Regions from separate parts of the Streptomyces sp. NPDC096132 genome, predicted to be linked through region 3. Evidence: riboswitches for the same ligand, from Rfam matches in the RefSeq annotation. Region 3 holds a riboswitch; each other region holds the start of a gene.
The links. Region 3 has a riboswitch for cyclic di-AMP ahead of ACIRF9_RS43420 (transglycosylase SLT domain-containing protein). Riboswitches for the same ligand answer to the same signal wherever they lie in the genome.
Positions count from the first base shown of each region.

Region 1: another riboswitch for cyclic di-AMP. It lies ahead of ACIRF9_RS14200 (NlpC/P60 family protein); the one in region 3 lies ahead of ACIRF9_RS43420 (transglycosylase SLT domain-containing protein).
Region 2: another riboswitch for cyclic di-AMP. It lies ahead of ACIRF9_RS31460 (transglycosylase family protein); the one in region 3 lies ahead of ACIRF9_RS43420 (transglycosylase SLT domain-containing protein).
Region 4: another riboswitch for cyclic di-AMP. It lies ahead of ACIRF9_RS12575 (M23 family metallopeptidase); the one in region 3 lies ahead of ACIRF9_RS43420 (transglycosylase SLT domain-containing protein).

Region 1 is NZ_JBIWGA010000005.1:224,328-231,581, forward strand. It holds gene ACIRF9_RS14175 (PspC domain-containing protein) at 1-231, shown strand, start outside; gene ACIRF9_RS14180 (LuxR C-terminal-related transcriptional regulator) at 228-974, shown strand; gene ACIRF9_RS14185 (NlpC/P60 family protein) at 1,057-2,130, opposite strand; gene ACIRF9_RS14190 (hypothetical protein) at 2,629-2,982, shown strand; gene ACIRF9_RS14195 (tellurite resistance/C4-dicarboxylate transporter family protein) at 2,960-4,003, opposite strand; gene ACIRF9_RS14200 (NlpC/P60 family protein) at 4,153-5,301, opposite strand; cyclic di-AMP (ydaO/yuaA leader) riboswitch at 5,309-5,482, opposite strand; gene pcrA (DNA helicase PcrA) at 5,716-7,254, shown strand, end outside.
Region 2 is NZ_JBIWGA010000015.1:45,220-52,473, reverse strand. It holds gene ACIRF9_RS31485 (SurA N-terminal domain-containing protein) at 1-16, shown strand, start outside; gene ACIRF9_RS31480 (nucleoside triphosphate pyrophosphohydrolase) at 106-1,128, shown strand; gene ACIRF9_RS31475 (cytochrome P450) at 1,093-2,382, opposite strand; gene ACIRF9_RS31470 (transposase) at 2,840-3,370, shown strand; gene ACIRF9_RS31465 (transglycosylase family protein) at 3,526-4,515, shown strand; cyclic di-AMP (ydaO/yuaA leader) riboswitch at 4,721-4,890, shown strand; gene ACIRF9_RS31460 (transglycosylase family protein) at 4,895-5,596, shown strand; gene eno (phosphopyruvate hydratase) at 5,909-7,207, shown strand.
Region 3 is NZ_JBIWGA010000030.1:8,129-15,382, forward strand. It holds gene ACIRF9_RS43400 (ABC transporter permease) at 1-693, opposite strand, end outside; gene ACIRF9_RS43405 (ABC transporter ATP-binding protein) at 680-1,618, opposite strand; gene ACIRF9_RS43410 (outer membrane lipoprotein carrier protein LolA) at 1,660-2,931, opposite strand; gene ACIRF9_RS43415 (polyprenyl synthetase family protein) at 3,206-4,216, opposite strand; cyclic di-AMP (ydaO/yuaA leader) riboswitch at 4,625-4,851, shown strand; gene ACIRF9_RS43420 (transglycosylase SLT domain-containing protein) at 4,855-5,325, shown strand; gene ACIRF9_RS43425 (HAD family hydrolase) at 5,373-6,197, opposite strand; gene ACIRF9_RS43430 (GNAT family N-acetyltransferase) at 6,524-7,254, shown strand, end outside.
Region 4 is NZ_JBIWGA010000004.1:437,545-444,798, forward strand. It holds gene ACIRF9_RS12560 (GNAT family N-acetyltransferase) at 1-300, opposite strand, end outside; gene ACIRF9_RS12565 (HPr family phosphocarrier protein) at 479-760, shown strand; gene ACIRF9_RS12570 (GntR family transcriptional regulator) at 977-1,672, opposite strand; gene ACIRF9_RS12575 (M23 family metallopeptidase) at 1,861-2,604, opposite strand; cyclic di-AMP (ydaO/yuaA leader) riboswitch at 2,618-2,784, opposite strand; gene ACIRF9_RS12580 (M16 family metallopeptidase) at 3,009-4,397, opposite strand; gene ACIRF9_RS12585 (M16 family metallopeptidase) at 4,394-5,743, opposite strand; gene ACIRF9_RS12590 (DNA topoisomerase (ATP-hydrolyzing) subunit A) at 6,126-7,254, shown strand, end outside.

The DNA of each region.
Region 1 (7,254 bases), on a different contig from region 3:
GGCGGAGCCGTGCAGGTCTACGCCGAAGTCGAGGGCAGGGCGGTGTTCGTGTCCGTCCGGGACCGCGGCCCCGGCTTCGACCTGGACTCCATACCCGCCGACCGCATGGGCGTTAGAGAATCGATCATCGGCCGCATGGAGCGCAACGGCGGCACGGCGCGGCTGCGGGCGGTCCCGGGCGGCGGCACGGAGGTCGAGCTGGAGATGGAGAGGGTGGAGAAGACGTCATGAGCGACCCGACCGAGACGAACGGAACGGCGGGAGCGGGGGAGGCGGCCGAGCCGGCGCAGACCTCCGGCGAGAGCACGGGCGGGAGGCGCGTGCGGGTGGTCCTCGTCGACGACCACCGTATGTTCCGCACGGGCGTGCAGGCCGAGATCGGCCAGACCGAGCAGACCGGGGTCGAGGTCGTCGGCGAGGCCGCGGACGTCGACCAGGCGGTCACCGTCATCACCGCGACCCGGCCCGAGGTGGTCCTTCTCGACGTCCATCTGCCCGGTGGCGGAGGCGTGGAGGTGCTGCGCCGCTGTGCCTCGCTGATGGCCGACGCCGAGCAGCCGGTGCGCTTCCTCGCCCTGTCCGTGTCGGACGCGGCGGAGGACGTGATCGGGGTGATCCGTGGGGGCGCCCGTGGCTATGTCACCAAGACGATCACGGGTACCGATCTGGTCGACTCCGTCTTCCGGGTGCAGGAGGGGGACGCGGTCTTCTCGCCCCGCCTCGCCGGGTTCGTGCTGGACGCCTTCGCCTCCACCGACGCCCCGCCGGTCGACGAGGACCTCGACCGGCTCACCCAGCGCGAGCGCGAGGTGCTGCGCCTCATCGCCCGGGGCTATGCGTACAAGGAGATCGCCAAGCAGCTGTTCATCTCGGTGAAGACGGTCGAGTCCCATGTCTCCGCGGTGCTCCGCAAACTCCAGCTGTCCAACCGCCACGAGCTGACGCGCTGGGCGACGGCCCGTCGGCTGGTGTGACGGCACGGCCACGGGGCCGATCGCGCGGCCACTGGTCCGACGTCACGCCGGCCGACGGCACGCCCGGAGCCGCGCCCGCCTCTCACACCACCCGCGTCGCCCCCGCGAACGGCATCTCGTCGATGGGGGCGATCCGTACCGGGGCCGACGGGTTCGGGGCGTGGATCATCTGGCCGTTGCCGATGTAGAGGCCGACGTGGGTGATGCCGGAGTAGAAGAACACCAGGTCGCCGGGGAGGAGTTCGGAGCGGGAGACGCGCTGGCCGGCGCCGATCTGGGCGTAGGTGGTGCGGGGGAGGGAGACTCCGGCGGAGCGGTAGGCGGCCTGGACCAGGCCCGAGCAGTCGAAGGCGTCGGGGCCGGTGGCGCCCCAGACATAGGGGCTGCCGAGCTTGGAGTAGGCGAAGGAAACGGCGGCTGCCGCCCGGGAGTTGGGGGCGGCGGTGGTGCCGGGTGCCTGGAGGGTGTCGCGTGCGCCGGAGGAGGCCCGGGAGGCGCGGTCGTCCGAGCCGGTGCCGCCCGTGTCCGCTCCGATGCGGGCCCGTTCCGCCGCCGTCAGCCGGGAGAGCAGGCTGCGGGCCACGTCCAGCTTGTCGGTGATGGTCCTCTTGTGCTTCTTCAGCTCCGCCTGGCGGGCCTTGAGGGAGGACAGTTCGACGCGTGCGGCACCGCGCAGCTGCTCGATCTCGCGCAGTTGCCGGCGGACACGGGTGACGGCGGCCGACTGCCGGTCGCCGGCGCGTTCGGCGAAGGCGGCGCCGTCGAGATATTGGTCGGGGTTGTCGGAGAGCGCCAGTTGCACGGCCGGGTCGAGCCCGGCGTTGCGGTACTGCGCCGCCGCCATCGAGCCCAGCGCCTCCCGCGCGGAGTTGAGTTTCTCCTCCTTGCGCGCCGCCTCGTCCTGCAGCGTCCCCAGACGTTGTTCGGCGGCGGTGGCCGCCTCCTGCGCGCCGTTGTACTTCTCGGTGGCCGCCTCCGCCTCCTGGTACAGCTTGTCCACCTTGGCCTTGACCTGCGCGGCGGTCAGCTGCGGCTCGGCCTGTCCGGTTCCGTCGAAGGCCGTGGCCGTCGCCGCGCCGGCAAGGGCGAGGGTGAACGCCGTACGGGCCGTCTGGCCGCCGAGCGAGCGCTGTCGGGCCTTGCGGTGCGCTGCCACGTGGGACTGCACGTCCTTTCGTACGACCGCTTCGGCCGGGCGGTCGTCGGACGGGCGTCGGACGGACCCACGGCTGTCGGCTGCCCCATCGGCCGTCGAGGGAGCGGACGGACGACCGAGGAGAGCGGCTGACCTGTCCGACGGCGGCCCGCACAGGGGGAGCGGGGCACGCCGCCGGACCTTCTCGGCGGTGGTGGCCGACTGCCGCCCCTGGCCCGGGCGGCGGTGGGGAGCCGGTCACCTGGGGGAGGACGCTAGGCCCGTCTGTGTCGGGTTGGTAACGCGATGTATGGAAATGGCGCGAGTGGACCGGCAGGTGATCGTTTCTGTCGAGGGAGCCGGGTCGGGGGCGTCGGCTTCGCGCGGAGCGGTGACCGATGCGGCGATTCCGGGACACCTCGGCGCGGCAGGCTGCTATGGGACGCATATATGCAAGCCAGGTCACATGGGGAGGGCCGGTGTGGGGGGCACGGGCACGGCTGATTAGCATCCGGCCTCATGGACGTACTCATCCATCTTTTCGTCGGCCTGCACATCATCGGCATCGCCGCGCTCCTGGGCGGCTTCCTCACACAGATGAAGGCGATGGGCCAGGGCACGGCCCGCTTCGTCCCCGCCATGCTGCACGGCGCGGCGACGATGCTGGTCACGGGCGTGATCCTGGTCGGCCTCAATCAGGCCGACGACCAGCCCGTCAACAACATCAAGATCGGTGTGAAGCTGGCGCTGCTGATCGTGATCCTCGGCCTGGTCTATGTGAAGCGGGACGACGAGAAGGTGGACAAGTCGCTGTTCGGCCTGGTCGGCCTGCTGACCGTGGCGAACATCTTCATCGCGGTCCTCTGGACCTGACGGACCGGGTGGATCCCGGGGAGCCGGGGAACCCGGAGGCCGTCACGGACCGGCGGACCATGGCCAGCGCCGCCACGGCGACGGCCAGCCACGCGGCCACCGCGACCCACAGCAGCACCTCCCCGGGCCCCTTGAGGCCCGGGATGCGGACGGCCGCGGCGACGGAGAGCATCGCCGCCGCCGTCACCCCCATCGGGAACACCGTCGCCCATCGCCGGACGTCGTAGCGCAGGCGCGGCCGGAACACCTCGGCGGCGAGCAGTACGGCGTACCAGCACAGCGAGAGCACGAGCAGCGCGACGGTCATCGCGCGCAGGGCGCCCCTGTCGTCGGCGTTCCACAGATACAGCTCCCCGCGGTCGGCGGCGATGAGCCTCGCCCCCGCGAACGCCGAGACGGCGAGTGCCCCGCCCGCGATCCACTGGTCGCCGGCGCCCTCGGTCACCTGCCGCCAGTCGAACAGGGCCAGCATCAGCACGTAGAGCACCAGCCCCAGCCAGAACAGCGCCAGCGCCGTGTACGCCGGCCACGTCATCGCCTCCGCCTTGGCGAGCGTCGCGCCCAGCACCGCGAGCCCCTGGGTGGCCACACAGCACAGGAACACGTCCCCGGGCATCCGCCGTCCCCGGTGCCCCGCGAGATGCCGTACGACCTGCCGTGCGACGCCCGTCAGCAGCACCGGCCACAGCACGGCCGACAGGGCCAGCGACGCCCACGCGAGGGACTGCCAGCCGAGCGCCGAGACCCGTGTGCCGAGGACGGTCGTGGCGGCCACGGCGGTCAGTCCGGCCGGCGTGCCCGCCTCCGCGAGCCACCGCTCGCGCTCCCGCACCAGGCGTACGACGAAGTCCGCGCCCAGCGCCACCCAGGCGGCGCCGGCCAGCGCCAGCGCGACGCGGGACAACGTCTCGTATCCCGCCAGGTGCAGTCCGACGGACAGGATGCCGGTCGCCAGAACGGCGGCCCCGGCCGCCGGCGGACGCTGCGCCCACCAGGCGCGAAGGGAGGAGGAGCCGGGCATGGGGCCGATGCTAAGGAGTGCGGAGCGGCTTGCGCGGGGGCACACGCGCGCGTGGCTGCAAAAAACGGCGCACGCGCGCGTAGTCGCACAAAACGCCTCACGCGCGCGTGCCTCGGTCTGGCCGCGGTACGCCTGCCGCTGTGACTGCCTCAGGCCGGGCGAACCACGCTGTGGATGCCCGACTCTCCGTCGTAGTAGATCGACTCCTCGCGGACGTACGCGCCCGGCTTCGGGGCGTGGATCATCATGCCGTTGCCGATGTAGATGCCGACGTGGCTGACGTCGTCGTAGAAGAAGACCAGGTCGCCGGGCTGGGCGTCGGCGAGGGAGGCGGTGGTGCCGGCGTTCACCTGGTCGTAGGTGGTGCGCGGGAGGGTGACGCCCGCGGCCTTCCAGGCGGCCTGGGTGAGGCCGGAGCAGTCGTAGGAGTCGGGGCCGGTGGCGCCCCAGACGTACGGCTTGCCGATCTGCGCGCGGGCGAAGGCGAGCGCCTTCTCGGCCTTGGTGGCGTACGACGAGTCCGTGCCGGACGACGAGGAGCCGGTCGTCTCGGAGGTGTCGGCGCTCTGCTGCTGGGCGGCCGCTTCGGCGGCCTGCTGCTGGGCGAGCTCCGCCGCCTTGCGCGCGGCCTCCTCCTGCTTCCGCTTCTCGATCGCCGCCAGCCGCGCCTTCTCCTGGGCCGTCAGCTGCGACAGCAGCTCGCGCGCGTCGCCGAGCTTCTGCTGGACCGTGGCCTTGGCGGTCTTCAGATCGCTCTGCGTGTCGGTGAGCGCCGAGAGGCTCTCGGTGGCCTCCTGCCGCTTCTTCATCGTCGCCGACTGCTCGGTGAAGTAGTCGTCGACCGCGCCCTTCTGGCGGTCGGTCAGCCGGCTCATCAGCTGCGTCTGGTCGAAGTAGTCCTGCGGGGAGTCGGCCAGCAGGAAGGTCGCCGTGTCGGGGGCGGAGGCGCCGGTGCGGTACTGGGCCGCGGCGAAGGAACCCAGCTCCTCCCGTGCCTCGTTGAGCTTCTGGGTGCGCTGGGCGACGTCGTCGAGGAGCGTGTCGACGCGCTTGCGCTGCTTGGTCGTCTTCTCCTTGGCGGCGTTGTACTTCTCGGTCGCCGACTCCGCCTGGCGGTAGAGGTCGTCGACCTTCTTCTCGACCTCCTCCAGGCTCGGCTTGCCGTCGTCGGCGGGGGCGGCGTTGGCCGACTGGGAGAGCAGGGCCACGGACGTGAGGGCGGCGGTGGCGAGGGCGGGCGTGCGTATGCCTGCCACGCGGGTGCCCGGGAAGCGCGGCTTGCGGTGCTGCGACGCCAAGGGAGGCGACTCCTTCCATCGTCCGCCTACCGGGTTAGCTGTCGGGTTCGGGCGGATGGTTCGGAAGGGCGCCCTACGGCCCTGCCCCACTGGGCGGTCGGGCCGATTCACCCCGGGGAATCGGTGGGTCCCCGGCTCCGGCTGCCGCACAAGGGCGCACCGGACTCGGCGGAGGCCGCGCGGCCCGGCGAGGTTCGCCGGTGGGGATCCGTGGAGGCCTGCCCGGCACGGTAGCCAACTCGTGTGGCCCCTGTGAAGGTTGATGGGCGATATGCCCGATACATTTTCGTTACCTTGAGCAAAGCTCATCCATGGGATCACATGCTGTGATACGGCCGCCTCGGAAGGTGAGGGTGGGCATGTTTCCCGGGACGGCTCCGCGTTGTCAGTGGGGCACCCTAGACTCGGAGAGCGATGAGCAGCCTCTTTGACGACAGCTTCCTGGCGGACCTCCAGGGCCCTCGCGGCCACGACGAGGAGCCCCCGCCGCCGCCCGAGGACGATCACGCTCCGGAGTCGGTTCCGGACGATCTGTTCGGCGGGAAGTTCGACGTGCCCCCGGACCGCGATGCCTACTACCGCGACGGCGCCCCGCGCCCGGCGATCGACGCGGCGGCGCTCCTGGAGGGGCTCAACGACAACCAGCGCGCGGCCGTCGTCCACGCCGGTACCCCCCTGCTCATCGTCGCCGGCGCCGGCTCCGGCAAGACCCGCGTGCTCACCCACCGCATCGCCCACCTCCTCGCCGAGCGGAACGTGCATCCGGGCCAGATCCTCGCGATCACCTTCACCAACAAGGCCGCGGGCGAGATGAAGGAGCGCGTCGAGCAGCTCGTCGGCCCGCGCGCCAACGCGATGTGGGTGATGACCTTCCACAGCGCGTGCGTGCGCATCCTGCGCCGCGAGAGCAAGAAGCTGGGCTTCACGTCCTCCTTCTCGATCTACGACGCCGCCGACTCCAAGCGCCTGATGGCCCTGGTCTGCCGCGACCTGGACCTCGACCCCAAGCGCTTCCCGCCGAAGTCCTTCAGCGCCAAGATCAGCAACCTGAAGAACGAGCTGATCGACGAGGAGGACTTCGCCGCCCAGGCCGCCGACGGCTTCGAGAAGACCCTCGCCCAGGCCTACGCGATGTACCAGTCCCGGCTGCGCGAGGCGAACGCCCTCGACTTCGACGACCTGATCATGACGACGGTCAACCTGCTGCGCGCGTTCCCGGACGTCGCCGAGCACTACCGCCGCCGCTTCCGTCATGTCCTCGTCGACGAGTACCAGGACACCAACCACGCCCAGTACGCCCTGGTCAGGGAGCTGGTCGGCACCTTTGAGCACCCGGTCGACGTACCCCCCAGCGAGTACGACGTGCCGCCCGCCGAGCTGTGCGTCGTGGGTGACGCCGACCAGTCGATCTACGCCTTCCGGGGCGCGACGATCCGCAACATCCTCCAGTTCGAGGAGGACTACCCGGACGCGACGACGATCCTGCTCGAGCAGAACTACCGCTCCACGCAGACGATCCTCTCCGCCGCCAACGCGGTCATCGAGCGCAACGAGTCCCGCCGCCCCAAGAACCTGTGGACCAACGCGGGCGCGGGCGCGCGCATCACCGGCTATGTCGCCGACACCGAGCACGACGAGGCCCAGTTCGTCGCCGACGAGATAGACCGACTGACCGACGCGAGCGACGCGAAGGCCGGTGACGTCGCCGTCTTCTACCGCACCAACGCCCAGTCCCGTGTCTTCGAAGAGGTCTTCATCCGCGTCGGCCTGCCCTACAAGGTCGTCGGCGGCGTCCGCTTCTACGAGCGCAAGGAGGTCCGGGACGTCCTGGCCTACCTGCGGGTCATCGCCAACCCGGAGGACTCCGTCCCGCTGCGCCGCATCCTCAACGTCCCCAAGCGCGGCATCGGCGACCGCGCGGAGGCGATGATCGACGCCCTCTCCCAGCGGGAG
Region 2 (7,254 bases), on a different contig from region 3:
CACGCAGACCACGTGACGATACGACCGTATGACCGGTCGCCCCTGCCTGTGGACAACTGAGCGAGGCGGCCGGCGGGAGTGGGTTACGTTCGGGGTGTGAACGCAATCAGCGCGACGAGCGAGACTCCCGAAGGCACCCCCGGCACCGGCCGAGTCGTCCTGCTCACCACCAGCCACCGGGTCGCCCCCGGCCTGCTGTCCTGGCCTGCCTGGCAGGCCCTGCGCACGGCGGACCGTGTCCTGTGCGCGGACGGCGCCCATCCGCAGCTGCCGTACCTGCGCGAGGCGGGCATACGGGTCGAGGAGACGTCGGTGTCCGCCGAGGACCTGATCACCGCCTGCGCCGGCGGCCGCACGGTGGTGATCGTCGCGACCGGCGAGGGCGAGCCGACCCTGACGGACGGCCTGGCCCGGCTGGCCGGCTCGGGCCGGGTGTCGATGCCCGAGCTGGAACTGCTCCCCGCCTCCTACGACCTCCCCGGCGCCCGTCTCCTCGACCTGATCCAGGTCATGGACCGCATCCGCCGGGAGTGCCCCTGGTCCTCGCAGCAGACCCACAAGGGCCTAGCGAAGTACGGCATCGAGGAGTCCTACGAACTCGTCGAGGCCATCGAGGACGGCGACCGCGACGAACTCCGCGAGGAACTGGGCGACGTCCTGCTCCAGGTCGTCTTCCACGCCCGCATCGCCGAGGAGGACCCGGAGGCCCCCTTCTCCATCGACGACGTGGCGGCCACGATCGTCACCAAGCTCATCCACCGCCACCCCCACGTCTTCGGCGACGCCACGGCCACCACCCCGGAAGAGGTCAAGGCCCACTGGCTGCGCACCAAGGCCGTGGAGAAGCGCCGCGAGTCCGTCACGGACGGCATCCCCCTCCACCAGCCCGGCCTGGCCCTGGCGGCCAAGCTCGGCTCCCGCGTACGCACGGCGGGCCTGCGGGTCCCGCTCCCCACGGCCGAGGGCATCGGCTACGAACTCCTCACCCTGGCCACCCGAGCAGAGGCGGAGGGGGTGGACCCGGAGACGTCGCTTCGGGCGGCGGCTCGGGCTTACCGGGATGCGATCAGGGAAACGGAGAGCCGAGGCCGATCAGATGGCCGTGAACCGCACCGGGAGGTTCCGTAGCCCACGCATGATGAGTCCGCCCCGCCAACGTAGGTCGGCAGGGTCGGCGGCAAGCTGGAGATCGGGCAGGCGGCGCAGCAGCGTCTCGAGAGCCGTGCGGCCTTCGAGACGGGCCAAGGGTGCACCGAGGCAGTAATGGATGCCGTGGCCGTATCCGAGGTGTTGATTGTCGTGACGGGAGAGGTCGAGCGTGTTCGGTTCGGCGAACCGGGCGGGGTCGCGGTCTGCCGCGGCAAGAACGACCAACACCGGGTCGCCGGTGGCCACACGCTGCCCACCGATGGTGAGGGGCTCGGTGGCGAAGCGCCAGGTGGCCAGTTCCACAGGACCGTCGTAGCGGAGCAGCTCTTCGATGCCGGTGTCGAGCAGTTCGGTCTCACCACGCTCGATCGACTCTTGGAGGCGGGCCCGCTGCCCGGGGTTGCGCAGCAGCGCGTAGACGCCATTGCCGATGAGGTTGATGGTCGTTTCGAAGCCCGCGAACAGAAGCACGAAGCACATCGCGGCAGCTTCGTTCTCCGAGAGGTGTTCGCCGTGGTCAGAAGCGCGGATGAGGCCTGAGATCAGGTCGTTGTCGAGGTCGTTGCGTTTGCGGTGGATGAGCTCGGCGAGGTAGCCACGGATCTTCTTGACGGAACGGGCGACTCCGCCGCGCGGGCCTCCGCCGTGGCGGATCATCATTCCTGCCCAGTCACGGAAGTCGTCCTGATCCTCGTGCGGAACGCCGAGCAGGTCGCAGATCGCGTAGATGGGGAGAGGGAAGGCGAAGTCGTGGATGAGGTCGGCCTCGCCCTGTGACGCGAACCGGTCGATGAGGTCGTTCGTCAGCTCCTGCACGCGGGGTGCGAACTCCGCCACACGGCGTGGCGTGAATGCCTTGGAGACGAGGCGGCGCAGCCGGGTGTGGTCCGGTGGGTCGATGTTGAGCAGATGCGTCATGAGATTGGCGCTGCGCTCACCAGGGATGCCGGTCCTGCTCCTGCCTTGTGCGTCTTCGGCGTGGTGATCGGGGTTCTTTGAGAGTCGCCCGTCCGCGAGAGCCTGACGTGCATCCGCGTAGGTGGTCACCAGCCATGCTTCGACCCCACTGGGAAGCTTTGTCCAATGGACGGGGGAGTGCTCACGCAGCCAGGCGTAGGCCGGGTAAGGGTCGGCGGCGAACTCCCATGTGAAGAGTTCGGGGGCGGCGTTCGGGACGTTCACAAGATGACCGTATCCAGAACCGGTCCGGGTCTGCGCAGCCACTGAGACCATGACTGAGGCTGATGTATCGGCATATAGCCGGATGGCATGACTTTCATGCGTTTTCCGACGCTGTGCTTGGAAGAGCCCTGGATTCCGAGAAACGCCAGGGGCCCCAGAGCTGGTCAGAGCTCCGGGGCCTTGCCAGCCGTGAAGGGGCCGAGGTGTTCAACGCTACAGCTGTGCCCATGCCTGTTGCCCACCGTGAGTCAGAGCCGACGCGTGTCGTTCGTGCAGCGTTGATGCTGCGGGTCTCGACGCGGGAGCAGACGCGGGGCTATGGGCTCGGTGTCCAGGAGAGTGCAGGCCGTGCCTACATCAGTAACCGACCAGGGTGGGCCCTGTGTCCTGAGCTGATTTTCCGGGACGAAGGGGTGTCCGGGGCGATCGTCGAGCGTCCTGTTCCGACCCCTACCTGACTGCCGATGACGTCGAGGCGGCGGTGTGGACCGAGGTCATGACGCGGGCGGTGGCCGACCTCGCCCACATCCCCGTAGTCGGCCAGGTGGTGAAGGACGCGGCTGTGCAGAAACTCGCAGAGGACGTACGCAGCGCACGGGGGCTCCTCGCCACAGCGAGGGAGGTGCTCGCGGAACAGGAGAAGGCGGAGTTGGATGCGAAGAAGTTCTCAGATCTCACGCGGGTCGCTGGGGAGGAGCTACAGGACGTGGCTCTCTCCGACATGAGGGAAGTGATCGATCTGCTGGGCATCACGGTGAAGCCGCTCGGAGAGGCGCGTAAGCGATCCGGGGTCAAGTGCAAGGTGACCGAATGGCACGCACTGACGGGGACGTTGGTTCCTGCTGACGTGCTTGAATCGGTGTGGCCTGTCGTGGAAGAGCTGATGACAGCGTATTTCCGACGTCGCCAGTTCGCGCGCGGTGCCGTGGACGTTCGCACGCAACTGAACGGGATCCTCCACCGGTTGCGCACCGGCTGTCTCTGGGACGTCCCGCCCCTTGAGGTCGCCAGGGATAACACCGCGGTCGACCAAAGGTGACCGACCCTCAACTCTGTGATCTTCACGTGATCTGCGCGGCATTAACTTGTGACAAGTGATCGTCTGCCGATACGTTCACTCGTCAGCGCGGCGAACGCGTGTGCGCTCGCATCGCACGCCGCGCCGGTCACTGCTGTCCAGAGAAAGGCCCCCGCATGCTCACCGGGAACGGTCGTCACCGTCGCCCCCGTCAGGCTCCGGCCCTCCTCGTCGCGGCCGGAGTGACCGGCTCCGCCATCGCCCTCCCGCTGTTCGCCGCAAGCGGCGCGAGCGCCGCCGACGGCACGGTGTGGGACAAGGTGGCGCAGTGCGAGACCGGCGGTTCCTGGAGCGCCGACGAGGGCAACGGCGAGTACGGCGGTCTGAGCCTCACCCAGGAGGACTGGGAGACCTACGACGGACTCGACTACGCCGCCGGCCCCGACCTGGCCAGCCGCAACCAGCAGATAGCCGTGGCGCAGAAGGTCCTCGCGGCCGAGGGCGTCGGCGCCTGGGGCACCTGCGGGCTGACGTCCGGGCTCACCAAGGAGAACGGTGCGTTGAGCGTGGACACCGGGGTGGGGGACGAAGAGTCCGACTCGTCCGCATCCTCCGGATTGTCCGACCTGTCCAAGGGTTCGTCGTCCGACTCCGGAAAGTCCGGCGACTCAGGCGGCTCCGGCAACTCCGACGAAGACTCGGCCGATTCCTCCGGCGATTCGTCCGGTTCGGCCTCTGAGTCCCCTTCGTCCTCTTCGTCCCCGGAGGCGAACGACTCCGACAAGTCGGGCACTTCGGATGAAGCCTCCGATGACGCGGAGGGTGCCGACAGTTCGCCCACGGCCATCCCGGAAGTGGACGACTCGGACAATCCGGCCCAGGCGGAGGGTTCTTGGAGCCTCGTGGACACCGGCTCCCTCGGCTCCGGCCGCCATCGTGGCGCCACCGCCGACGAGACCGTGGCGGACAACACCTCCACCGCCTCCTCCGGCCGGCACGCGGCGAGCGTCTACACGGTCCAGGAGGGTGACACCCTCGCCTCCATCGCCGACTCCCTTGACCTCGACGGCGGATGGCGTGCGCTCTACGCCGAGAACAAGGACGTCATCGGCGCCGACCCGAGCGACATCACCCCCGGTCAGACCCTGGACACCGGCGTCGAATAGGGGCGGAACACCCAGAAAAACACCGGGAGTTCACGTCCCGCTTCGCGCCGAATGTCCGGTTTGGTGAAAGTGTGGGATGAGTCTCAGAAGTCGTGATCGTCTTTGAAATTCCCCGGATCGCGTGTCTACGGTCATGACCGCTCGGCAACCCGAGCCCCGGCTGCCGTAACGCCGAATCCTGCCAGTGGCAGCCCGGGAACAGTCGTCGCGTCAAGCGCCGTAGGCAGGAGCGGGGGACCCAAGGTAAGTGCCGGGCCCGGCGGTTGACCGCCGGAACCGGCTCGGGGTGAAGCCGCGCACCATGAGGTGCGCGGCCGGGCAACTCAACCGGCCCGAACCCGACAGCTCACCTCGCAGGCGTCGGTGAGGGGATCGATCCATGCTGTTTTCCGGCAAGGGCAAGCACCGTCGTCCGAACAAGGCCACCCGCGTCGCCGCGCTCGCCGGCGTCACCGGTGTCGCCATCGCCGCCCCGCTGATGGCGGCCGGCAACGCCTCCGCCGCCACCGCCTCCGAGTGGGACGCGGTCGCCCAGTGCGAGTCCGGCGGCAACTGGTCCATCAACACCGGCAACGGCTACTACGGCGGCCTGCAGTTCTCGGCCTCCACCTGGGCCGCCTACGGCGGCACCGCCTACGCCGCGCGCGCCGACCTCGCCGGCAAGGAACAGCAGATCACCGTCGCCGAGAAGGTCCTCGCGGGTCAGGGCAAGGGCGCCTGGCCGGTCTGCGGCACGGGTCTGTCCAGCACCCCGTACGCCGGTGGCGGCTCCTCCAGCTCCGCCGACTCCTCCTCGTCGAGCAGCGCCGGCTCCTCGGACACCACCACGCGTTCGACCGAGCAGCAGAGCGCCTCCCGCTCCGCCGAGCGCCCCGCCGCCTCCAAGACGGTCACCACCCCGACCGGCAAGAAGGTGAAGAAGGGCGACGGCGAGTACAAGGTCGTCAAGGGCGACACCCTCAGCTCCATCGCCGAGAAGCACAAGGTCAAGGGCGGCTGGCAGAAGCTGTTCCAGCTGAACAAGGACATCGTCGAGGACGCCGACCTCATCTACCCGGGTCAGCAGCTGCACCTGAAGTGACACCTGCTTCCCAGCGGGGCCACAGGCCGCTCACAAGGTGGCCCCGCACACTGAAGGCCTCGTGAGGGTCACCCCCCGTCCCCACGGGCTCCCCGCTCCGGTGCGTGTTCCCCCGTACGCACCGGGGCGGGGTTTTTCTTTGCCCGTGTGTTCGCCTCCGCGCCACCCGCCCTTTGTTCCGATGGGGAACAATGTGTACGGTCAGTTTGTCCACGGGGCGGTCGGTCGGCTGCCGACGCCCCGAAGGCGGTTAGGCTCTAGTCGCAAGGCCCACGCGGCCCCGCACAACCAGCGTCACATCCCAAGAAGGAGATGCTCGTGCCGTCCATCGACGTCGTCGTAGCCCGGGAAATCCTGGACTCCCGAGGCAACCCCACGGTCGAGGTCGAGGTCGGCCTCGACGACGGCAGCACGGGTCGTGCCGCCGTCCCGTCCGGCGCTTCCACCGGCGCCTTCGAGGCCATCGAGCTCCGCGACGGTGACCCCAACCGCTACCAGGGCAAGGGTGTCGAGAAGGCCGTCCTCGCCGTCATCGAGCAGATCGGCCCGGAGCTGGTCGGCTACGACGCCACCGAGCAGCGTCTGATCGACCAGGCCATGTTCGACCTGGACGCCACCGACAACAAGGGCTCCCTCGGCGCCAACGCCATCCTCGGCGTCTCGCTCGCCGTCGCCCACGCCGCCTCCGAGGCCAGCGACCTCCCGCTCTTCCGCTACCTGGGCGGCCCCAACGCGCACCTGCTGCCGGTGCCGATGATGAACATCCTGAACGGCGGCTCGCACGCCGACTCCAACGTGGACATCCAGGAGTTCATGATCGCGCCGATCGGCGCGGAGTCCTTCTCCGAGGCCCTGCGCTGGGGCACCGAGGTCTACCACACCCTCAAGAAGGTCCTGAAGTCCAAGGGCCTGTCCACCGGCCTCGGCGACGAGGGCGGCTTCGCCCCGAACCTCGGCTCCAACCGCGAGGCCCTCGACCTCATCCTCGAGGCCATCAAGGAAGCCGGTTACATCCCCGGCGAGCAGATCGCCCTCGCCCTCGACGTCGCCGCCTCCGAGTTCTACAAGGACGGCAAGTACCTCTTCGAGGGCAAGGACCGCTCCGCCGCCGAGATGACGGAGTACTACGAGGAGCTCGTCGCGGCCTACCCGCTCGTCTCCATCGAGGATCCGCTGTTCGAGGACGACTGGGCCGGCTGGAAGGTCATCACCGACCGTCTGGGCGACAAGGTCCAGCTCGTCGGCGACGACCTGTTCGTCACCAACCCCGAGCGCCTCGCCCGCGGCATCGAGGAGGGCACCGCCAACGCCCTGCTCGTGAAGGTGAACCAGATCGGTTCGCTGACCGAGACCCTGGACGCCGTCGAGCTGGCCCAGCGCAACGGCTTCAAGTGCATGATGTCGCACCGCTCCGGCGAGACCGAGGACGTCACCATCGCCGACCTGGCCGTCGCCACCAACTGCGGCCAGATCAAGACCGGCGCCCCGGCCCGCTCCGAGCGCGTCGCCAAGTACAACCAGCTGCTGCGCATCGAGGAGATCCTCGACGACGCCGCGGTGTACGCCGGCCGCTCGGCCTTCCCGCGGTTCCGTGGGGTCTCCAAGGGCTGACCCCGCCCGGGTCAAGCGATAGCCAGTCGTACGTACGTCCCCGTACT
Region 3 (7,254 bases):
CAGGCCCACGGTGGTCGCCATCGCCGCGATGCCGCTGCTGGTCAGCGTGGAGACGAACAGGCCCAGCGCCGCCACGCCGACCAGTGACGCGGCGACGACCAGGGCGATCAGCAGGGCCCGGCCCAGACCGTCGGCGAAGCTGATCGTCGTACCGGAGATGGTGGTGAGGTCCCCCAGGGGGAACAGCACTGCTCCGACGGTCAGCGCCGAGACCGCCACGACGAGGGTGGCCACCAGGCAGAAGGTGAGCACGGTCGCGTACTTGGTGAGGAGGAGACGGGTGCGGCCGGCGGGGGCGACGAGGAGGTAGCGCAGGGTGCCGGCGTTCGCCTCGCCGGCGATCGCGTCGCCCGCGACGACGCCGATCGCCATCGGCAGGAAGAACGGCAGGGTCGCGGCCAGCGCGGTGAAGACCAGGAACAGGCCGTTGTTGGTGACCTGGGCGATGAAGGCCGGGCCGCCCTCGCCTCCGCCGCCGGGTCCGCCGGGCGAGCTGTCGCCGGTCTCGATCTTCACGGTGATGCCGACCAGGATCGGCACGGCCGCCAGGACGCCCAGCAGGGCGAGGGTGCGCCAGCGGCGGAAGGTGATGAGGAGTTCGCTGCGGAGGAGACCGAGGGTCCACAGCGGGCCGGGGGCGCGTGAGGCGGTTGCCGGTGCCTCCGGTACGGCGTCGGCTTCAGCCTGCGACATCGAACCCCTCCCCCGTGAGTGCCACGAACGCGTCCTCCAGGGAGGCCCGTTCGACGGTGAAGCCGCGGACGCGGACGCCGGCCGTCACCAGGGCGGCGTTCACCTCGGCGAGATCGCGCTCCGGGGGCTCGGCGGCGACCCGGTCCTCTCCGACGGTCACGTCCGCCGCGCCCTGTTCCTTCAGCACCCGCTCCGCCTCGGCGGTGTCCGGCGTGGTCACCACCAGCCGGCCGCGCGCGCCCGCCGCGAGCTCGGCCACCGCGCCCTGTGTGATCAGCCGGCCCTGCGCCATCACCGCGGCGTGGGTGCACACCTGCTCGATCTCGTCGAGGAGATGGGAGGAGAGGAACACGGTGGTGCCGTCCGAGGCCAGCTCCCGCACCAGGGAGCGGATCTCCCGCATGCCCTGCGGGTCGAGGCCGTTGGTCGGCTCGTCGAGGACGAGGAGCCGGCGCGGCTGGAGCAGGGCGGCGGCGAGGCCCAGCCGCTGCTTCATGCCGAGCGAGTACGCCTTCGCCTTCTTGCCGGCCGCGGCCGTCAGCCCGACCCGCTCCAGCGCCGCGGCGACACGGGTGCGCCGGGTGCGGGGGTCGGCGGTCGGGTCGGCGGCGTCGTAGCGCAGGAGGTTGTCGCGGCCGGAGAGGAAGCCGTACAGGGCAGGCCCTTCGATCAGCGCGCCGACCTGCGGAAGCACTCTGCGCGCGGCCCGGGGCACGGGCTGCCCCAGGACGCGCGCGGTGCCGGACGTGGGCTCGATCAGGCCCATCAGCATGCGGATCGTGGTGGTCTTGCCGGAGCCGTTCGGGCCGAGGAAGCCGAAGACGCTGCCCGCCGGGACGGTGAGGTCCAGGCGGTCCACGGCGAGCTGGCCGCCGCGGTAGCGCTTGGTGAGGGCGTGGGTGTGGATGACGGGTTCGTCGGTCATGGGCTCCCCCTTCATCCACCGTCCACCGGCTCCGTAGGTACTTACTTCGCCGAGTCCGCCGCCTTCACCAGGGCGTCCTTGGTGACGGCGCCGACGTAGACCTTGCCGTCGTCGGTGACCAGGGCGTTGATCAGGCGGGTGGAGAAGACGGTACCGGAGCCGAACTTGCCGCTCACCTTGTCGCCGAAGGAGCCGAGGAAGCCGCTCAGCGCGCCGCCGGCGTCCGAGCCGAGTTCGGAGTTGAGCTCGGAGTCCGAGGGGACGCCCTTGCCGCCGGTCTCCAGGACGGCGACGGAGGTCCAGCCCTCGCCGAGGACGTCGAAGCCCTCGGCCTCCTCGGCGGGGGTGAGGCCGTCGAGGCCTTCGAGGTCCTTGGCGAGGTCCTCGTCGGACGCGCCCGGCTTGCCGGAGTGCTCCGACGTCGCCCCGGCGTCGTCGGCCTCGGTGACCTTCGCGCCCTTGGGCGGGGTGAAGTCGAAGGTGGAGGCGGCCGGCTTGGCGAAGGTCACCTGGGTGAAGCCCGCGTCCACGACGGCGGCGCCGCCGCTCGCCGGGGTCAGCGTGAACTTCAGCGGCAGCCCGGTCTTCGCGTCCACCGCCACGCTGATCGCGCCGACCGTGGAACCGGACTGCTTCGGCTTGATCTGCAGCTTGTAGGCGTCGCGGCCCGCCACGTGCACGGTGCCGTCGACGGTGACGGACGTGGTGTCGTCGACCGCCTTGAGGGCGTCCTCGGTGAGGTCCTTGGGCGTGGCCGGTACGGGGGTCCGAGCCCCGTCCTTCGCGCTCTCGTCGGTGGTGGAGTGGTAGACCTCGTTGGAGGCGCTGTCGTAGCCCCAGACGTCCTTGCCGTTGTGGATGAGGCTGTACTCGGCGGCGTTCTCCAGCAGGGAGAGCTTCTGCCGGTCGGGGCCGTCGGCGGCGACGCGCAGGGTGTGGGTGCCGGAGGCGAGTTCGGTGAGCTTGGCCGAGGGGTCGGCGGACGATCCGTCACCGCCGTTGCCCGCGGCCCCGGAGAGCAGTCCGCTCTCCAGCCCGCCGAGGTCGGGCAGGCCCAGGTCGGTGCTGATCTTCACGGTGCCGGACAGCTGCTGCACGTCCGAAGCGGCGATCTTGTCGAGGAGCTGCTGGGCGGTGATCTTCGGCAGGTCCGGGTCGCCGGAGTCGGCGAGCGCCGGGACCAGGCCGATCGTCGCCGCGGCGACGCCGATCACGGTCACCGGGACGACGTACCGCACGGCCTTGCGCCGCCCGACGCGCAGGTCGTCCGTCTCCTCGGCGGTCATGCTGTCGTCGGATGCGTTCGGTGCCATGTGTGCCTTACCTCCGTCGTCGGCGGCGGCTGGTCATCTCACGTTGAACGTCCCCACCCCGTGCCGCCATTCTCACCCGAATCGGTGAGGAGTGGTGTTTTCCGTGATTCCCATCTGACCAAATGCCCCATGAGGAAGCGTCAACCCATGGACTCAACTCCGCGTACACCTGCGGTATGACACGGAGGACGACGGGGTCCCCCGACCCGTAGGGGTCGCCGCCCCGAGCGTGGCCGGCGACCGCGGGAGCGGGGGTGAGGTCGGCGTCGGCGGGTCAGCCGGCTCGGTGGACCACCGCGTCGCAGAGTCCCATGAGGGCCACCTTCGCGTCGCACTCCGTGAGCGGTGCCAGCGCGGCCCGTGCCTCCTCGGCGTAGCGCACCGTGTCGCGGCGGGCCTGCTCCAGCGCCGGGTGGGCGCGCAGGGCCGCGACCGCCTCGGCGAGCTTGGCGTCGTCGCTCAGGTCGGAGTCGAGGAGCTCGCACAGCGCGATGTCCTCGGGCAGCTTCTGCTGGGCCGCGCGCTCGCGCAGCCGCAGCACCGGAAGGGTGGGGACGCCCTCGCGCAGGTCCGTGCCCGGTGTCTTGCCCGACTCGTGGGAGTCGGAGGCGATGTCGAGGACGTCGTCGGCGAGCTGGAAGGCGACGCCGAGCCGCTCCCCGTACTGGGTCAGTACGTCCACCACCGTCTCGTCGGCGCCCGACATCATCGCGCCGAAGCGGCAGGACACCGCCACGAGGGAGCCGGTCTTGCCGCCGAGCACGTCGAGGTAGTGGTCGACCGGGTCACGGCCGTCGACCGGGCCCGCCGTCTCCAGGATCTGGCCGGTGACCAGCCGCTCGAACGCCTCCGCCTGCACCCGCACCGCCTCGGGGCCGAGGTCGGCCAGGATGTGCGAGGCGCGCGCGAAGAGGAAGTCGCCGGTGAGGACGGCGAGCGAGTTGCCCCAGTGGGCGTTCGCGCTGGGCACCCCGCGCCGCACCGCGGCCTCGTCCATCACGTCGTCGTGGTACAGAGTGGCCAGATGGGTGAGCTCGACCACGACGGCCGAGGGGACGATCCCCGGCGCGTACGGGTCACCGAACCGCGCCGCGAGCATCACGAGCAGCGGCCGGAACCGCTTCCCGCCGGCCCGCAGCAGGTGCTGGGCCGCCTCGGTGATGAACGGCACCTCACTCTTGGTGGCCTCGAGCAAGCCTTCCTCGACAGCCGCCAGTCCGGCCTGGACATCGGCTTCGAGAGCCTGGTCCCGCACGTTCAGCCCAAACGGCTCGACGACGGTCACGAGGGGTCTCCTGTCTGCTGGTGTCTACAAGCGACTACGCGGTTTGTCGATAGGTCTCTGCGCTCACTCAAGTCAGCGTATCCGGTCATGTTTCGATCACCGCGAGCCCCCACGGTGACAGCCCGGACAGGCCCTATGAGAAGGGGCACCCCTTAAGCCGCCATCTGGGTTTATTGCCCGATTCACCCCTCTTGTGATCGCTGGTGAGTTGGCTCACTCGCCCGGCCCAACCGCCCCCCTTCCGGTTCCCCTTCGCGGCGCCCCGACACCTCGTGCCGCTCAAGCGAGTTGACACTTTGCAGCAACAAAGGATCAAGCACCTCATAGAGCACAGATCAAGGTCAATAGGGGTGAACTGTGAATCCGCCACTTGTTCCGGACATGTGCTCTCGCATACGTTCCCGGCCTGTCGGGCGGACGCCGAATCCTGCCACCGCCCGGACACCCACCGAGAAGACCACGGCAGGAGCGGGGGAACCAGGTAAGTCGCCGCACCCGATGCGCCCGGCCATGTCTCTGGACATGTACCGGACACAACGGGACGGCTCGGGGTGAAGTCGTGTCCGCGAGGACACGGCCGGGCAGCTCCCGCCCGAACCCGACAGCTCACCTCGCAGGCGACGGAGAGGAACTTCGCCATGCCCGCTCAGCCCCGCCGCTCCCGCCGCCTCGCCCGCACGCTCGCCGTCGCCGCCACCGGCGTCACCGTGCTCGCCCTCCCGCTCTTCGGCGCGACCGCCGCCTCCGCGGCCACCCCGACCGTGACCACCGCCACCAGCCTCGGCTACGCCAACAACCTCGACGGCTGGATCCGCGCGTCGCTCCAGGTCATGGCGCAGCACGGGATCCCGGGCACCTACAACGGCATCTACCGCAACGTGATGCGGGAGTCCTCGGGCAACCCGTCCGCCGTCAACCTCTGGGACTCCAACGCGGCCGCCGGCACCCCGTCCAAGGGCCTGCTGCAGGTGATCGACCCGACCTTCAACGCGTACCACGTGTCCGGCACGTCGTGGGACCCCTACGAGCCGGTCGCGAACATCACCGCCGCCTGCAACTACGCGGCCGCGCGCTACGGCTCGATCGACAACGTGTTCGGCGCGTACTGAGCCGAGCCGCTACGGATAACGTGTTCGGCGCGTACTGAGCCGAGCCGCTACGGATAGAGACGTTCGAGGACGACGGCCACGCCGTCGTCCTCGTTCGGCGTCGTCACCTCGTCGGCCACCGCCTTCAGCTCCGGGTGGGCATTGGCCATCGCGACACCGCGGCCGGCCCAGTCGAACATCGGGATGTCGTTGGGCATGTCCCCGAAGGCCAGGGTGTCCTCGGGCCGCAGGCCCAGATGCTCGGCGGCCAGGGCCAGCCCCGTCGCCTTGGTGATCCCGCACGGCTGCAGCTCCACCGTGCCCGGCCCCGACATGGTGACGGTGGCGAGCGAGCCGACCACCGAACGGGCCGTCGCCGCCAGTTCGTCGTCGGACAGGCTGGGATGGCGCAGCAGCACCTTGCTGATCGGCTCGCACCACAGGTCGTCGCGCCGCTCCACGCGCAGGGCGGGCAGGGTCGGGTGCGGCATCCGGTAGCCCGGCTCGATCAGCGTCAGCCCGTCGACGCCGTCCTGGTCGACGGCCGCGTACACCTGCCCGACCTCGGCCTCGATCTTGCCCAGCGCGGTCTCCGCGAGTTCCCGGTCCAGGGTGACCGACCACAGCAGACGGTTCGCGCCGGCGTCGTACAACTGCGCGCCCTGTCCGCACACCGCGAGCCCCCTGCTGTGCAGGCGGTCGAGCAACGGGCGTACGCGGGGCGCGGGGCGGCCGGTCACCACCAGGTGGCGCGCCCCGGCGGCCGCCACCCGCGCGAGCGCGTCGAGCGACCGGTCGGAGAACGTGTCGTCGCCGCGCAGCAGCGTTCCGTCCAGGTCGGTGGCGATGAGGGAGTACGCGGTGCGCTCGGCGTATGCGATGGGTGCGGCCATGATCAGAGAATACGGATCCCGCACCCGCCGGACTCGACCTGAACCGGACCAGGACGGAGTCCGGCCCTCTTGTGTCAACTCCCCTTCTTTTGTTGACCGATCGCTGTTGATGCCCGGGATGGAGGGGATCGGCCGGGCGAGAAATGGCGAGAGTGGCGAGAAATGGCTTTCCACCGCATCGCCGGGTAGCGACCGGTTAAAGGCCTCTGTACCGGTTGGCAACAACATGCTTCGCTACCTACCGTGCGCCCGGTCTGGAGCGGTACCGTCCATGTGTCCAGGGGGGACTTGATCGGGGGGTCAGGTTGAGCAGTGGGCGTATCCGTGTGCTGAGGCCGGAGGATCTCGGCGAGGGGGAACGGGAGCGGTGGCGCGCGCTGCGCGCCATGTCGACCGCGCCGCGCAACCCCTTCATGGAACCGGAGTTCACCGACGCCGTGGGCCGCGTGCGGTCACGCGCGCGTGTGGCGGTGGTGTACGAGGGGCGCGAGCCGGTCGGCTTCCTGCCCCATGAGCGCGGCGGGCTCGGCCAGGGCCAGGCCCTCGCGTACGGCGTCTCGGACGCGCAGGGCGCCGTACTGGCGCCGGGCCTCGGGCTGAACGTCGACGAACTGATGCGGGGTTCTTCCCTGTCCAGCTTCGCCTTCGACAACCTCGAGGCGGAACAGGGGCTGTTCGTGCCGCACGCGGCCGCGGAGTACACCTCCTACGTCATCGACGTGGAGAAGGGCTACGAGACGTACGAGTCCGTCCTGCGGGCCCAGTCGCCGAAGTTCCTGAAGACGACCCTCGCCAAGGAGCGCAGGCTCGGCCGCCAGGTCGGCGAGCTGCGGTTCGTGTTCGACGAACGCGACCCGGCCGCGCTGCGCACCCTCATGGCGTGGAAGTCGGCGCAGTACCGCAGGACCGGGCGCCGGGACCGGTTCGCGCAGGACTGGATCACCCGTCTCGTGCACACGCTGCACGAGACGCGCGCGCCGGAGTGCTCCGGCACACTGTCCGTCCTCTACGCCGGCGGCGAGCCGATCGCCGCCCACTTCGGGCTGCGGTCGGCGAC
Region 4 (7,254 bases), on a different contig from region 3:
GGCACCAATGCGGTCATAGCGTACGGTTGCGATGAACTCGCCGCCGACCGTGGCCGCGAGTCCCACCCTGTCCACAAAGTCGTGGTGCGTGAAGCGGTGGACGTCCTTCGCGGACAGTCGCGGGTAGGGCGCGAAGAAGCGGTAGTACTTCGACTCGTCCGAGACCTGCTCGTAGAAGCTGACCAGGCGCTCGGCGTCATCAACGGTGATGGGGCGGATGCGCGCGGTGCCGCCGTCGCGCAGCACCACGTCGGCTTCCCAGTGGGCGGGGTACTCGTGCCGGTCCGAGGCGCTCTGCATGGGGCCCAGCGTACGGCTCGCGTACGACAACGGCGCGAGGCAGTCTGTGGAGGACGGAAGCCGGATCGAGGCCGCGATCCGGCGACCGCACGAGGAACGGGACGTACGACCCGTTCCTCCCGTGCTTCACGTGTGGAACACTGGTCTAGACAACCTGGAAACCGAAGGGCAGCAACACATGGCTGAGCGCCGCGTCAACGTCGGCTGGGCCGAGGGCCTCCACGCCCGCCCCGCCTCCATCTTCGTCCGAGCCGCCACGGCCGCAGGCGTCCCGGTGACGATCGCCAAGGCTGACGGCAACCCCGTCAACGCGGCCTCCATGCTGGCCGTCCTCGGCCTCGGCGCCCAGGGTGGCGAGGAGATCGTCCTCGCCTCCGACGCCGAGGGCGCGGACATCGCCCTCGACCGGCTGGCGAAGCTGGTCGCCGAGGGTCTCGAGGAGCTCCCCGAGACCGTCTGAGTCGCACACGAAGCCGCGTCACCGCTCCCGGTGGCGCGGCTTCGCCGTTTTTCGCACAGGTTTTCGTGGCGGCGCCGTGGAATTACCGGCGGCATAACCGGAAACCCGTCCCCGGGCACGCGAAGGGCGCGCCGGCGAGAATTCCGGGCGCGCCAGGAAAAGGGCAGCGAAAATACCTCTCCGCCGAATATCCCTTCTTTGTATACGGCCCCCGTGTTAATGCCGCAGGCCCGTCATGTTTACGGGAGGTTGCGAAGTCCTCACACGGTCGGCGCGGTCCGCGCCGCCGGCGAACCGCAGCCGGTGCGCGACGGTCGCCCGCTCGGTGTGCAGCGCCGTGACCGTCCGGGCGCGCTCCTGGTCGCCGCGCGCCACCGCGTCCACGATCGCGCCGTGCTCGGCCCAGGACTCCACGGGGTTGACCGGCGCCTCCACGGTGTACATCCAGGCGATCTTGTGGCGCAGCTGGGTCAGCATCGACGTCAGGGCGGGGCTTCCGGAGGCCTGGGCGAGCGTTTCGTGGAACCAGCCGCCCAGGGAGCGCAGATCCTCGCTGTTGCCCCTCCTGGCCCGCTCCTGGCCCAGCCGGACGAGACCGCGCAGCACCTTCAGATGGGCCTCGGTGCGGCGCTGGGCGGCCCGGGCCGCACCGAGCGGCTCCAGGAGCATGCGCATCTCCAGCAGGTCGGCCGCCTCCTGCTCGGTCGGCTCGGCGACGCACGCGCCCGCGTGCCGCCGGGTGACGACGAAGCCCTCGGCCTCCAGGGTGCGCAGCGCCTCCCGGACGGGGACACGGGAAACGCCGTAGCGGCGGGCGAGGAGTTCCTCGGTGAGGCGGCTGCCGCGCTCGTAGACACCCGCGACGATGTCGTCCCGGATGGCCGTGCACACCGAGTGCGCCGGAATACGCATGACCGACCTCCGCATTAATCCCCGTGAAACGTCGACGATTGACGTGTGTTCCGTGACTCTATTGCAATGAGCCGGAATTTCCGATGGCGGACCGGAATCCAGGGATATTTTTTGGACAGCGGGGTGCCGGAAACGGCGAAAGCCCCGGCCTGGTGGGCCGGGGCTGGACGATCTGTCGCCGTGTGTCGTCAGACGTTCACGCCGTGCTGGCGGAGGTAGGCGACCGGATCGATGTCCGAGCCGTACTCCGCGGTCGTACGGGCCTCGAAGTGCAGATGCGGGCCGGTGACGTTGCCGGTCGCGCCCGAGAGGCCGATCTGCTGCCCCGGGGTGACCTGCTGGCCCACCGAGACACCGATGGAGGACAGGTGACCGTACTGGGTGTACGTGCCGTCGTTCATCTTGATGACGATCTGGTTGCCGTACGAACCGCCCCAGCCCGCCTCGACGACCGTGCCCAGGCCGACCGCGTGCACGGAGGTGCCGCTGGCGGCGTGGAAGTCGATGCCGGTGTGGCTGCCGGAGGACCACAGGGAGCTGCTGGCGTGGTAGCCGGTGGAGACGTAGGAACCGGTGATCGGCGGCACGAAGGCGTTCAGACGCTTGCGCTCGGCCTCACGGGCCGCACGCACGCGTGCCTCGCGCTCCTCCGCGGCCTTCTTGGCGGCGGCCTCGCGCGCGGCCTCCTCGAAGGCGGCCCTCTTCTGCACGGCGACCTGGTCGTCGATCTGCTCGGCGACGGCCTCGCCGGCGGTGACGACGGGGATCAGCCCGGTCTCCTCGGGAGTGGGCTCGGCCGCGAAGGCCGGGGCGGAGGAGACGGTGGCCATGACACCGGTGGTGGTCAGCGCCGCGATACCCGCCGCGCGGGCGGTGGTGCGCTGCATCCGGCTGGGCCGGCGGTGCTTCCCGGTGGCGCAGGTGTACGCCATGAAGTTGAGCGGTCCTTTCCTTCCCTCTCGCCTACCGGGTTAGCTGACGGGTTCGGAGCAGGAAGGTCTCCTACGGACCCCCTCGCTGGCGCGCGGGCGTCCGATTCACCCCAGGGACTTCACAAGTGGGTCCCCGGCTCCCCTGGCTCGCGCCGTACGGGGACTCGGCGATGACTGTCCGGTGCCGCGGATGCGGCGCACTGCCTGACGAACAGCCCGCACGAAGCTATGCGGGGCCGCTTTGAATCCTCAAACGGATCCCGGTTTTTGTAGCGCATCCCACAGGGCAGACAGGCAACCTCCGCACCAATTCGGACATCTTGCCGACGCGTTGAGGCCCTGGTGGCCTTGCGGTCCACCAGGGCCCCTACGCGCGCGTGCCGTTGGCCGCCGCCCGGTGGTGACTACTCCGCCGGCACGACCTTCACCTCGCCGATGCCGAGCGCCTCGACGGCCTCCTTGATCTGGGCGGCGTCACCGACGAGCACGGTCACCAGACGGTCCACCGGGAAGGCGCTCACGGCCGCCGCGGTGGCCTCGACCGTGCCGGTCGCGGCGAGCTGCTGGTACAGCGTGGCCTGGTAGTCGTCGGGCAGGTACTGCTCGACCTGGTCGGCCAGCGTGCTCGCGACGGCCGCCGCGGTCTCGTACTTGAGCGGCGCCACCCCGACGAGGTTCTGCACGGCGACGTCCCGCTCGGCGTCCGTCAGGCCCTCCGCGGCGAGGGTGCGCAGCACCTTCCACAGGTCGTCCAGGGCGGGACCGGTGTTCGGCGTGTCTACGGAGCCGCTGATGGCGAGCATCGCGGCGCCCGAGCCGTCCGGGGCGGACCTGAGGACCTGCCCGAAGGCGCGCACCCCGTACGTGTAGCCCTTCTCCTCGCGCAGGACGCGGTCCAGGCGGGAGGTGAGGGTGCCGCCGAGGCAGTACGTGCCGAGGACCTGGGCGGCCCACACGCGCGCGTGCCGGTCGGCACCGATCCGGCCGATGAGCAGCTGCGTCTGGACGGCGCCGGGACGGTCCACGATGACGACGCGGCCGGTGTCGTCGGCGGTCACCGGCCGGACGGGCGACGGCTGGGCCGGGGAGCCCGTCCAGGCGCCCAGGGTGTCGCCGAGGAGCGCGGCCAGGTCGACGCCCGTGAGGTCGCCGACGACCACGGCGTTGGCCGTGGCCGGCCGGACGTGCCTCTCGTAGAAGGCCCGTACGGCGGCGGAGTCGATCTTCTCGACGGTCTCCGCGGTGCCCTGGCGCGGGCGCGACATGCGCGCGCTCGCCGGGAACAGCTCCTTGGAGAGCTCCTTGGCGGCGCGGCGGGAGGGGTTGGCCAGCTCGTGCGGGATCTCGTCCAGGCGGTTGCGGACGAGGCGCTCGACCTCGCTGTCGGCGAACGCGGGCGCGCGCAGGGCGTCGGCGAGCAGGCCGAGCGCCTTGGCCAGGCGGGAGGCGGGCACCTCCAGGCTGAGCCGGACGCCGGGGTGGTCGGCGTGGGCGTCGAGGGTGGCGCCGCAGCGCTCCAGCTCGGCGGCGAACTCCTCGGCGGAGTGCTTGTCGGTGCCCTCGGAGAAGGCCCGCGCCATGATCGTGGCGACACCGTCCAGGCCGGCCGGTTCGGCGTCCAGGGGGGCGTCGAGGAGGACCTCGACGGCGACGACCTGCTGGCCGGGGCGGTGGCAGTGCAGGACGGTCAGGCCGTTGTCCAGCGTGCCGCGCTCGGGCGCCGGGAACGCCCACGGCTTGGCCTCGCCCGCCCGGGGCTGGGGGTGGAAGTCCATCGTGGCGAGCTCGCTCACTGAGCCGCCTCCTCGTTCTCGTCCTGGTCGGCGGGGGCTTCGGGAGCGGTCGGCTCGTAGACGAGCACCGCGCGGTTGTCGGGGCGCAGGCGGGCCTTGGCGACCTCCCGCACCTCCTCGGGCGTCACCTCCAGCACGCGCTGGACGGCGGTGAGGGCGAGCTGCGGGTCGCCGAACAGGACGGCGAACCGGCACAGTTCGTCGGCGCGGCCGGCGACGGTGCCGAGCCGGTCGAGCCACTCGCGCTCCAACTGGGCCTGGGCGCGCTCCATTTCCTCGGCGGTGGGACCCTCCTCGGCGAACCGGGCGAGCTCCTCGTCGATGGCGGCCTCGATGACGGGCACCTCGACGTCCCCGGACGTCTTCACGTCCAGCCAGCCGAGGGAGGGCGCCCCGGCGAGCCGCAGCAGCCCGAAGCCGGCCGCGACGGCCGTACGGTCGCGCCGCACCAGCCGGTTGTAGAGGCGGGAGGACTCGCCGCCGCCGAGGACGGTGAGCGCCAGGTCGACCGCGTCGCACGCGCGCGTGCCGTCGTTCGGCAGACGGTACGCGGCCATCAGGGCACGGGCCGGGACCTCCTCCTCGACGACCTCGCGCAGTTGCTCGCCGATGACGTCGGGCAGCGAGCCGTCGCGCGGCTCCTGCTTGCCGTCGTGGGAGGGGATGGAGCCGAAGTACTTCTCGATCCAGGCGAGTGTCTGCTGCGGGTCGATGTCGCCGACGACCGACAGGACGGCGTTGTTGGGCGCGTAGTACGTGCGGAAGAACGTGCGCGCGTCCTCCAGGGTCGCCGCGTCCAGGTCGGCCATGGAACCGATCGGCGTGTGGTGGTACGGGTGGCCGTCCGGGTAGGCGAGGGCGGTCAGCTTCTCGAAGGCGGTGCCGTAGGGCACGTTGTCGTAGCGCTGACGGCGCTCGTTCTTCACGACGTCGCGCTGGTTCTCCATGGACTCGTCGTCCAGGGCCGCCAGCAGGGAGCCCATGCGGTCGGCCTCCAGCCAGAGGGCGAGCTCCAGCTGGTGGGCGGGCATGGTCTCGAAGTAGTTGGTGCGCTCGAAACTGGTGGTGCCGTTGAGCGAGCCGCCGGCGCCCTGGACCAGCTCGAAGTGGCCGTTGCCCTTGACCTGCGCGGAACCCTGGAACATCAGGTGCTCGAAAAGGTGAGCCAGGCCGGTACGGCCCTTGACTTCGTGGCGTGAGCCGACGTCGTACCAGAGGCACACCGCCGCGACGGGGGTCAGGTGGTCCTCGGAGAGCACCACGCGCAGGCCGTTGGCCAGGCGGTGCTCGGTCGCTGTCAGGCCCCCGGTGCCTGCCTGGTCTGTGGCCGTGTGACCCATGGGCATGTACGTCCTTCCGATCGCGGACGCGGTCGTGGAAACCGCGTGTTTCCTGCCGGTCCTGTCACTGTATGCAAGCGTGCGGTCGGTCGGCGAAGTTCCCGGAGGTCGTACGCCGAGAGCGAGAAACCGGGAGCACAGGGAAAGCCGGGAGAGGGGCTCGGGCGGGGGATGGCGTACCCTGCGGCAATCATGGGAGGGCGGCCCCGCCGGGCCGGGCCCCCGCACGGGCCGGGCATCCCCGCACCGGGCCGGGCGGCCGCCACGGACCGCCCACCCGCGCCGGGCCCGCGGCCGAAACCGGGTCCTGAGCCCGGCTTGTCAGTGCCACGGTCCACAATGGTCCGCGTCAGATACCGTCACACGCTTCAGCAAGGAGCCGGCAGCGATGGCCCGCCGCAGCACGAAGACCCCGCCGCCCGACGACTCGTACGAGGAGCGGATCCTCGACATCGACGTCGTCGACGAGATGCAGGGCTCCTTCCTCGAGTACGCGTACTCGGTCATCTACTCCCGAGCCCTGCCGGACGCCCGCGACGGCCTCAAGCCGGTGCACCGCCGCATCGTCTACCAGATGAGCGAGATGGGCCTGCGCCCCGAGCGCGGCTATGTGAAGTGCGCGCGCGTGGTCGGCGAGGTCATGGGCAAGCTGCACCCGCACGGCGACTCGTCGATCTACGACGCCCTGGTGCGCATGGCGCAGCCCTTCTCCATGCGCGTGCCGCTGGTCGACGGCCACGGCAACTTCGGCTCGCTGGGCAACGACGACCCGCCGGCCGCCATGCGGTACACCGAGTGCCGCCAGGCCGAGGCGACGAGCCTGATGACGGAGTCGATCGACGAGGACACCGTCGACTTCGCGCCGAACTACGACGGCCAGGAGCAGGAGCCGGTGGCGCTGCCCGCCGCCTTCCCGAACCTGCTGGTCAACGGCGCGTCCGGGATCGCCGTTGGTATGGCCACGAACATGCCGCCGCACAACCTCGGCGAGGTCATCGCGGCCGCCCGCCATCTGATCCGCTACCCGAACGCGGATCTGGAAGCCCTGATGAAGTACGTCCCGGGCCCCGACCTGCCCACCGGCGGCCGGATCGTCGGCCTCTCCGGCGTCCGCGACGCCTACGAGACGGGCCGCGGCACCTTCAAGATCCGCGCCACGGTCACGGTGGAGACGGTGACGGCCCGCCGCAAGGGCCTGGTCGTCACGGAGCTGCCGTTCACGGTCGGCCCCGAGAAGGTCATCGCCAAGATCAAGGACCTGGTCGGTTCGAAGAAGATCCAGGGCATCGCCGACGTCAAGGACCTCACCGACCGAGCGCACGGCCTGCGCCTGGTCATCGAGATCAAGAACGGCTTCGTGCCGGAGGCGGTCCTGGAGCAGCTGTACAAGCTGACGCCGATGGAGGAGTCCTTCGGCATCAACAACGTGGCGCTGGTGGACGGCCAGCCGCTGACGCTGGGCCTGAAGGAGCTCCTGGAGGTCTATCTCGACCACCGCTTCGACGTGGTCCGCCGGC